Regions from separate parts of the Bacillus seohaeanensis genome, predicted to be linked through region 2. Evidence: riboswitches for the same ligand, from Rfam matches in the RefSeq annotation. Region 2 holds a riboswitch; each other region holds the start of a gene.
What was found. A riboswitch is a leader RNA that binds a small molecule or an ion and turns the genes downstream of it on or off. The one in region 2 is predicted to bind S-adenosylmethionine.
Positions count from the first base shown of each region.

Region 1: linked by a shared signal. The riboswitch ahead of ACFSUL_RS06755 (hypothetical protein) and the one ahead of metK (methionine adenosyltransferase) in region 2 are both predicted to bind S-adenosylmethionine.
Region 3: linked by a shared signal. The riboswitch ahead of ACFSUL_RS05105 (5-methyltetrahydropteroyltriglutamate--homocysteine S-methyltransferase) and the one ahead of metK (methionine adenosyltransferase) in region 2 are both predicted to bind S-adenosylmethionine.

Region 1 covers NZ_JBHUMF010000015.1:136,868-140,154, reverse strand. Annotated here, with positions in the region: gene ACFSUL_RS06770 (GNAT family N-acetyltransferase) at 1-234, shown strand, start outside; gene cspD (cold-shock protein CspD) at 446-643, shown strand; gene ACFSUL_RS06760 (metallophosphoesterase) at 705-1,556, opposite strand; SAM riboswitch class I at 1,697-1,802, shown strand; gene ACFSUL_RS06755 (hypothetical protein) at 1,943-2,278, shown strand; gene ACFSUL_RS06750 (hypothetical protein) at 2,760-3,005, opposite strand.
Region 2 covers NZ_JBHUMF010000030.1:319,157-322,443, reverse strand. Annotated here, with positions in the region: gene pckA (phosphoenolpyruvate carboxykinase (ATP)) at 1-1,090, opposite strand, end outside; SAM riboswitch class I at 1,579-1,697, shown strand; gene metK (methionine adenosyltransferase) at 1,967-3,166, shown strand.
Region 3 covers NZ_JBHUMF010000012.1:71,678-74,964, forward strand. Annotated here, with positions in the region: gene ACFSUL_RS05095 (YhgE/Pip domain-containing protein) at 1-366, shown strand, start outside; gene ACFSUL_RS05100 (cytidine deaminase) at 691-1,089, shown strand; SAM riboswitch class I at 1,595-1,696, shown strand; gene ACFSUL_RS05105 (5-methyltetrahydropteroyltriglutamate--homocysteine S-methyltransferase) at 1,865-2,968, shown strand; gene ACFSUL_RS05110 (efflux RND transporter permease subunit) at 3,099-3,287, opposite strand, start outside.

The DNA of each region.
Region 1 (3,287 bases), on a different contig from region 2:
GGCTATGGTGAAATGATGGTAAACGAAGTGGTGAAATTCGGTTTTAAACAATTAAATCTTTACAGTATCTGTTTAGGTGTTTTTGATTTTAACAGTAGCGCTATTCGCTGTTATGAGAAATGTGGATTTGTAAAAACAGAAGTACTACCAGAATATAGAAAGGTAGGGAGGGAGTATTGGAATTTAGTAGAAATGCGTATTTTAAAACGTGATTGGGAAAAAATAGGTGGATAGTGTTAATCCAGATAATTGGTAACAAAAATGGAACTTCTATGAAGAAACAATCTGTTATCTACTTGTTTTTGAAAATTCAATCTGTTATAGTATAGATAATATTTTTGTTCCGTTTAATTGGATAATTATAAATATAACTTGTTTTGATTAACTGTGAGCAAGAATAGCAAAATAAAGACATGTGCAAACAGCACTAGGAGGTACTAGCTAAATGTTACAAGGTAAAGTTAAATGGTTTAACGCAGAAAAAGGTTTCGGTTTTATCGAAGTTGAAGGTCAAGACGATGTATTCGTTCATTTCTCAGCAATTCAAGGTGAAGGCTACAAATCATTAGACGAAGGTCAAGAAGTTACTTTCGAAATCGTCGAAGGTGATCGTGGACCTCAAGCAGCTAACGTTCAAAAGTAATCTAAACCAAACTATCTAAATAGAGTACGCCACTTGGCGTACTCTATTTTTTTATTAGGGCCTATTTAGTGGAAAAAAGTTTTAGAACAATGATTTCTGGTTTGTTGAATATCCTTTGAGGGATGATGCTATTTCCTAAACCCCTATTAACAATCATTGTGGAGTTTTTGATAGTATATTTTCCTGTTGTATATTTAGGGAGAATCCCTTGATTGGGTGCTACTATTCCACCAACAAAAGGGATCCTAATTTGTCCACCATGAGCGTGACCAGTTAGTATGAGGTCAATAGTATATTCACTATATAAATGGAACATTTCTGGTCGATGAGATAAGAGAATTTGGAAATTATCTTGTTTTTCAATATGCTGTAGAACAGTATCGAGCTCCTCACGCACAATCTTTTTCTCATCAGCTTCCGCTACATTTGCAGGGTCATCGATGCCTATAATATGAATACTATCTTGACCTTTTGTTATTTTTTTATATTTATTATCTAGTAGAGTCACACCAAGTGTTTTTAAACTTGCTTTTAGTTCAGAATATTTTCCTGACCACCATTCATGATTACCACTTACATAATAAACGGGTGCCAATTTGAGAAGTTCCTCCATTAGAGTAAGACTCGCCTTTTTATCGTATTTTTTTTGATCTATTAGATCGCCAGTAAACACGATAATATCGGGATTTTGCTTTTTTATTTTTTGAACTAAATTTTTTTGGTTGTCACCGAAAGATTTACTGTGTAGGTCAGACAATTGGACAATCACATATTCATTAAAACTTCTAGGTATCTTTTTAGATGCTATATGAATGTGCGTCGTTGTTATTGCATTATTTTGATAGTATAAAAATCCACATCCAAACAGAAAAATAGTAATTACTGTAATAAGTATATTTCTTCTTCGTTTCATTTCCACCACACACCCCCTTATAAAGCTCACTTGAAAATACCAGTTTGACGTTTCAGGATATTAATTATATATAATTCCGATTGGATTACTATGATTTTGCTTTTCAACGTAAATAAATTGTAATATAATAAGAGAAACAAAGGTTATCAAGAGTGGACGAGAGAACTGGCTCTTTGACTCCACAGCAACCAGCCTTTTAGGAAAAGGTGCTACTACCAGCGAGGCTTTTGCTTTGAATGATGACAGACGGAATAGGTGCTTTTTGTGTTGATTCAGTGAATAAGAAGCATTTTGTAAAGAGTGACAGATGATTTCCTGTTAACTTATTATACATCGATTCCTCTTGATACCTTTAATAAATTACTGCAAGAAAAGGAGAGGAAAACATGAACCATAACGGATTAGCTCGAGGGTACATGGCAAAAAGTCTACCGGAAGAAAAGTTCTTATACCATGTTGCTGCATGTGTAGAAAAACAACTTAAATATTGGAGTGAAGAAAATTCACTTCTTTTAATTCTTGGAAAAAACACGAACGAATTATTCGTGTCGCAGAGAGAATCTGTATTTCATATTGATATACCCGATTGGATAGTAAAGCAGAAAAAAGGACTGGATCCATATTCGCTAGACAGATACATTTGGAGTGAATTGATCCGCAAAGGGTTAGAAATAGAAAGTAAGTCAAATTATATAAAACTTATTTTAAAATCATTAAAATAACCGGATCTAATAAAAAGAGGCTGGGACAAATGTGCTCTAGGTGAATAAAAATTCGAACTAATTCTTTCATTTGAAGGGAAATTAGTTCGGATTTTTTTATAAGTCTTAATAAAACTTGTTGTTCTTTTTAACTTGTTCTAGCTGTTGATTGGAGTGCAAGACGAAGACTCCTGCGGGAAAAGCGGAACAGGTGAGACCCCGCAAGAGCGCAGCGCATGTTTAGCTCCAGCGGCTAACTCGCTGTGAAAAAGATGAAATCCCCTAAAGGCAAAAAGCGCCTTTTGGGTATTTCCCTATTTTCTTCACGAGCTGACCAAGCCACTTCCGCTTTTCCCGGAGGCTCACCGACCGCTCGCGGAAAGCGAAGTCTTGACACGGAAATCAACAGCGGTGTGTAACAGCGATTACGAAATAATTTAATCTGATATTATTCGTCTTTAGGGGATAGTATTTTAGTTATGTCCCAACCTCTTTTTATGATTTACATGCGAACGAGCATAATTAATGTTATAAAGAGTGCTAGTTGGATTATTTCGCCTATTTTAGGTTTAACGTCAAGGTTTTTATATAGATAAAACCATTTGAGAATAAAAAAACTTGAAAATAATAGTAGTGCTGCAACGGTAACTAGTTTAGGTGGTTGAAAAGCAATAAAAAACACCCCGAAGAAAAATAAAACTCGCGATTGTCCCACATTAAATTCTTCCTCTGTCCTCTTTTTCCCCATAGGAATCCCCCCTGTCGCCGTCTTTTACGAGTATATCAGAATAGGAAATTCTTTTCTAAGAAACTACTATATTTCTAGCGAATAGTAAGAGTGTAAGGAGGTAATAGTTCCGTTTTATATAAAAATTAGAAAGTAGTTTAATTAGCTTACAATGTGGAATGAATGTATGTAACGATACTTTATTGGTTCCTCTAAGTCTTGATATAGGACTTATCGCCCAGTTGATGTGTATAATATAAAAAGAAAGTCATTATACCCTCAAAGATCTTTTACTTATCACGA
Region 2 (3,287 bases):
CTTGTTCTTTCGTTAATTTGCTTATTGGAGGCAATACTCCAAATGCATCGGCTGTTAGAAAAATAATTGTATTTGGATGCCCGGCAATACTAGGAACAATAATATTGTCAATTGCTTGAATCGGGTAGGCAGCGCGAGTATTTTCAGTTAAGGAATTATCTTCATAATCAGGTGTTCTGCTTTCTTCATCTAGGACAACATTTTCAAGAACAGAACCAAATCGGATAGCATCATAGATTTGTGGTTCCTTCTCCCTTGTTAAACCAATACATTTTGCGTAACAGCCACCTTCAATATTAAAAACGCCATTTGGTGACCAACCATGCTCATCGTCACCAATTAATCGGCGGTTGGGATCAGCTGATAGTGTTGTTTTACCTGTACCAGACAACCCGAAGAAAAGAGCGACGTCACCTTCACGACCAACATTTGCTGAACAATGCATTGGAAGGATATCAGATTCAGGGAGCATATAATTCATAACCGAGAAAATGGACTTCTTCATTTCCCCTGCATACTCTGTTCCACCAATTAAAACAACCCGTCGTTCAAATGAAACAATGATGAATGTTTCAGAATGGGTACCGTCTACTGCTGGATCAGCTTTAAAGTTTGGAGCTGATATAATTGTAAACGCTGATTTATGATCCACCAATTCATCTTCATTCGGACGAATAAACAATTGATGAGCGAAAAGGTTATGCCAAGCGTATTCGTTTATCACTTGAAGAGGCATTCTGTGTTTGTGATCTGCTCCTGCAAAACCTTTGAAAACGAAAACCTCGTCTTTTTCTTTTAAATATTGGATTACTTTGTCATGTAGTTTATCAAAAGATTCTTGAGAGATTGGTTGATTAACAGAACCCCAATCAATTTTTTCTTTTGTTGAGGGTTCTTCTACAATAAATTTATCTTTAGGCGAACGCCCTGTATATTTACCAGTCTCGGCACGAACAGCACCAGAAGAAGTTAATACGCCTTCATTGCGATTTAATACTTTTTCCACCAATCGTGGGACCGAAAGCTGATGTTGAATATTTTGACCGTTTAGTAATTCCATTAATTCATTAGACATACTCACTGAATTCATTCGAACCCTTCCTTTTATCATTATTTAAGGTTTTTACCCTAGTGAAGATAATGTTTAAGAAATAATTAAGAAAGATCAATTACACTTGGAATTAAAACCTTACCCTTTGTTTTCTTGATAATTAGTATAACACAATCAACTTATTAGTCTATACTATTTATTTATTTTTATAATATGTTATATTTTTGTCACAATTAATGTGAAAGAATCTTAGAGAATTGCCTTATTTCCTGCTATATGAAGAAGTTGTTTGTGAATTTTATTAATCAAAACCAATTATAATATGGAGAATTCTAAAATTTTACTACTATAGAAGTACTGTTCATATTATAAAAAAACCTTTTTTATCGTTTCGTAATTGTTTTGGATGAATTAGTCTATTTTAGAAACGGTAACTGATTATTTTCGTTAGTATAAACGACTAATCTTATTTATATATTTATTGACACGTGTTGACAAAGAAGTTATTATTGTACCTTGAACGGATACTCTTATCCCGAGCTGGTGGAGGGAAGCAGACCCTATGAAACCCAGCAACCTGCTCCAGTATCATTTCCGAGCGAAGGTGCTAAACTGAGGCAAGGTTTTTTACCTTGAACGATAAGAGTGAAAGGCTCGGCTATGTAGTGAAACCTTTCCTCTACTTTTAAGGGAAAGGTTTTTTCTATTTTACTAGAAATTTTAATAATTCCCTTTCCCCTTGACCTATTAGCAATTATAGGATGAAAGACAAAGCAAAATAATCATGTAAAACTGTCATTTTTAAGTTTTATTTTATAAAAAGCTCCTGTTTACTTCATACTATTTAGGGAATGAGTACCGTATCCAATTATCGGTTAGGAATCCTAACGATTACCTACTTAAGGAGGAACCTTAATGTCTACTAAAAGACGACTGTTTACATCTGAGTCTGTTACAGAAGGACACCCAGATAAAATTTGTGACCAAATTTCTGATTCAATTCTTGATGCTATTTTACAAAAAGATCCTAATGCACGTGTTGCGTGTGAAACATCTGTTACAACAGGCCTTGTATTAGTATCAGGTGAAATTACAACTAACACGTACGTAGATATTCCGAAGACTGTTCGTGAAACGATTCGCGGAATTGGCTATACTCGTGCCAAATACGGTTTTGATGCCGATACATGTGCAGTTTTAACATCTATTGATGAGCAATCTGCTGACATTGCTGCAGGAGTTGACCAAGCTCTTGAAGCTCGTGAAGGTCAAATGACAGATGAAGAAATTGATGCAATTGGTGCTGGTGACCAAGGATTAATGTTTGGCTTTGCATGTAACGAAACAAAAGAACTTATGCCTCTACCTATATCTTTAGCACATAAAATTGCTCGCCGCTTAACAGAGGTACGCAAAGAAGAAATTCTTCCGTATCTACGTCCAGATGGAAAAACACAAGTTACAGTAGAGTATGATGAAAATGATAAGCCTGTTCGTATTGACACAATTGTTATTTCAACACAACATCATCCTGAAGTTTCATTAGAACAAATTCAACGTAATTTGAAGGAATTTGTTATTGATCCTGTAGTTCCAAAAGGACTTATTGATAGTGAAACAAAATACTTCATCAATCCAACAGGAAGGTTTGTTATCGGTGGACCTCAAGGAGATGCTGGTTTAACAGGACGTAAAATCATCGTAGATACATACGGTGGATATGCCCGCCACGGTGGTGGTGCATTCTCTGGTAAGGATGCAACGAAAGTAGACCGTTCCGCTGCATACGCTGCCCGTTATGTGGCAAAAAATATCGTTGCCGCTGAATTAGCAGAAAAATGTGAAGTGCAATTGGCTTATGCAATTGGTGTTGCGCAACCAGTTTCCATTTCCATTGATACATTCGGAACAGGTGCGGTGTCAGAAGATGTTCTAGTTGAAGTTGTTCGCAACAACTTTGATCTTCGTCCAGCTGGAATTATTAAGATGCTTGACCTTCGCCGTCCAATTTATAAACAAACGGCTGCTTACGGCCACTTTGGCAGAACGGATGTTGACCTCCCTTGGGAACGTACGGACAAGGCTGAGAGTTTAAAAGCAGAAGCAGCAAAATAATTATATTAATTAAGAAAGGAGACAGTATGAGTAATGTAAACTCTACTGTCTCCTTTCTTTTCTATTTATCCTGCATTAACGGGAAATAAAACTCTCATTAATGGAAGTTTTCCTTTATTTG
Region 3 (3,287 bases), on a different contig from region 2:
ACAGATGGGGTGAGTCAATTATCTTCATCCTATAACAAGCTTCATTCAGGTATTGTGGAGCTGACTGGCGGAACAAGCGAATTAGAAGAGGGTGTTAGCGAACTCCACAACGGGACCAACAAATTATACGAGGAAACAAAAAACTTACCAAGCCAAATGCAAGAGGAAATCAATAAAATGATCCAGGAATACGACAAATCGGATTTTGAACCTGTATCCTTTGTTTCCTCTAAAAACGAAAAAGTCTCTTCTGTTCAATTTGTCATCAAGACAGAGAGCATTGAAAAAGAAGAACAAGAAACGAAGAAAGCGGAACCTGAGAAAGAGAAAGGGTTCTGGGAATTGTTAGTGGATCTATTTAAATAGTGGGAAAAGGGGCATGCAATAGTTGGAAAATCAACTTATTGCATGCCTTTTTTATAAGGGCGCCCCCACCTTTGTCAGCCCCATTGAACAAAATAATAGATTTTATCGCAAATGTGCAGCCCCTAAAAAGCTGCGTTTTTAGCCCGAGTAGAAGGTGGAGTTGCATCTACAAGAATTCCTGCGCCACTAATTACACCAAAATTTCAGCTGGGTCTAATATTGACAAACTTTTCAAAAAAATGTATTATAAAAATCCTGCCAATCAAACGGTTGGCGTAAAGGGGACTGTGAAAAGTTCATTCTTCTATGTAAGGGATGGATAATATGAATAAAGAGCAACTAGTGGAAAGTGCACGTAAGATGAAGGAAAGAGCTTATGTACCTTATTCTAAATTTCCGGTAGGAGTAGCACTACTATTAAAAGATGGTACGGTTATTAATGGAGTAAACGTGGAAAATGTTTCTTTAGGCGCAACAAATTGCGCTGAGCGAACGGCTGTATTTACTGCAGTAACAAATGGTTACCAAAAAGGTGATTTTCAAGCTATAGCTGTTGCTGGTGATACGGCAGATTTCCTCCCACCTTGTAGTATTTGCAGACAAGTTCTAGCAGAATTCTGTTTACCTGATATGCCAGTTTATTTAACAAATGAGAACAAAGATATATTAGAGTTAACATTAAAAGATTTATTACCTTACGCTTTTACAGATTTAGATATGTAAAATACAATACTTAACAAATTAACTAAAGAAGGGCAGGTTTTGAGTATCTTTTCTCAAAGTTTGCCCTTATATTATTTGTTTAAAATAGTTGCTAAATTAACTATTTAATTTAACAAGCCGTAGTAATGAAGATCTTTAATAATCGGATATTTTAGTATAAGAATGAGTGGCGGAAGAGAAGGAAGCATATTAGACTGAATTGTATAGTGGAATTTTCAGGTGTATACTTATGTGACAACATTGAAAAGAGCTTGAAGTGGAAATCTTCTCTATCTAACAGTGCTCTTAATGGAATAAAAGCAGGATTCATATTAATTTTCTTAGTTTTTTATTGGCTCTTTTCTCTCCATGTTTTTCCTCATAATATAATTCCGTAGGATTTGCTATAAGCTATTAATCTTCGGGAAGTTACAGGAAAAACAAAATGGAGAAACTTTTTATTAGTGTTGACAAACTACTTTTTTAGGTTTATAGTAAACTCAATAATTTAATATTTCTAAATTTTTTCTTATCTAGAGAGGTGGAGGGACTGGCCCTTTGAAGCCTCGGCAGCAGACTTTTAAGAGTACTGTGCCAATTCCAGTAGCATAATGCTAGAAGATAAGAGGAGTAGGTAATCTCATTTGTCTATTAACCCCTCTTCTTATTTTGGAAGAGGGGTTTTTTATTTCTAGCATAGAATCAGGTACATTTGCAGCATTGTGTACGGATTGGATAAGAGGATTTGGCAGTATGTTTTCATTCCACTAATAAAAATTAAGGGAGAGGGATTAAAATGACAAAAACATTAGTTAAAGCACCATTTAGAGCAGATCATGTAGGGAGTTTGTTACGACCAGAGAGAATACATAAAGCGAGAAAAGAATTTCAAGAAGGAACAATCACTGCACAAGAACTACGTGACATTGAAACAGCAGAAATTAAAAATATCGTTGATAAGCAAATCGAAGTCGGACTGCAAGCTGTCACAGATGGAGAGTTTCGCCGTAGATTTTGGCATACAGATTTTCTAGAACATTTAAATGGTGTAGAAGGGTATGTTCCAGACCATGGTTTTAAATTTAAAGGAGAAGAAACGGAAAGATACGATGTGCGTGTTATCGGAAAAATTTCTTTTAACCAGGATCACCCACATGTAAAAGACTTTATCGAATTTAAAGAAATTGTTGGGGACCGTGCGATTGCAAAACAAACGATTCCAAGTCCAAATCAATTGTTTAACGCCGGTATTCGTAATCAAGACATTTATCCGGATATTAAAGAATATGCAAATGATATTATTAAAGCATACCGCGATGCCATCCAAGCTTTTTATGATGCAGGTTGCCGTTACTTACAACTAGATGATGTATACATTGCTGGTCTTAATGCACCGGAAATCCCATTTAATGATAGTGGTTATTCCCGTGAACAATTAATTGACTTGGCATTACAAGTTGTTAATGGTGTACTAGAAGATAAACCAGAAGATCTAATTGTAACGACTCATCTTTGCCGTGGTAACTACCGGTCTAATTGGGCATTTGAAGGAAGTTACGCTAAGATTGCCCCGACATTATTTGCAAAAGAAAAAGTAAATGGATTTTTCCTAGAATATGATGATGACCGATCTGGAGATTTCAAACCATTGGAATACATTCCAACTGGAGGTCCTCAAGTAGTGCTAGGTGTATTCACATCGAAGCATGGTGAATTAGAAGATAAGGAAAACATTAAAGCGCGTGTGGAAGAAGCAACAAAATATGTACCATTAGAGCAATTATGTATTAGTCCACAATGCGGTTTTGCTTCTACTCATCATGGAAATATTTTAACTGAGGAAGAGCAATGGACGAAGTTGAAGTATATTGTAGATATTTCTAAAGAGATTTGGGGATAAGAGGTGAAGAGAACGCCTTTAGATGGGGGACTCTTTTGAACCACCTTCCAGTTTTTGAAGGATACAGTGTAGTGTGAGTAAATCCAAACAAAGGCCCTACAGGATGAAATCATCCTGTAGGGCCTTTTTATTAGTTTTCTTTTATATCTTTACGGTTTTTCTTAAATAACTTCGATAATAATTCGTAAACAATTGGAACAACAATTAATGTTAATAATGTTGCACTTGTTAAACCACCAATTACCGTAATAGCGAGACCTTTTGATATTAAACCGCCTCCGCCAGAGCCAATTGCTAATGGTATTAATGCACCAATCGT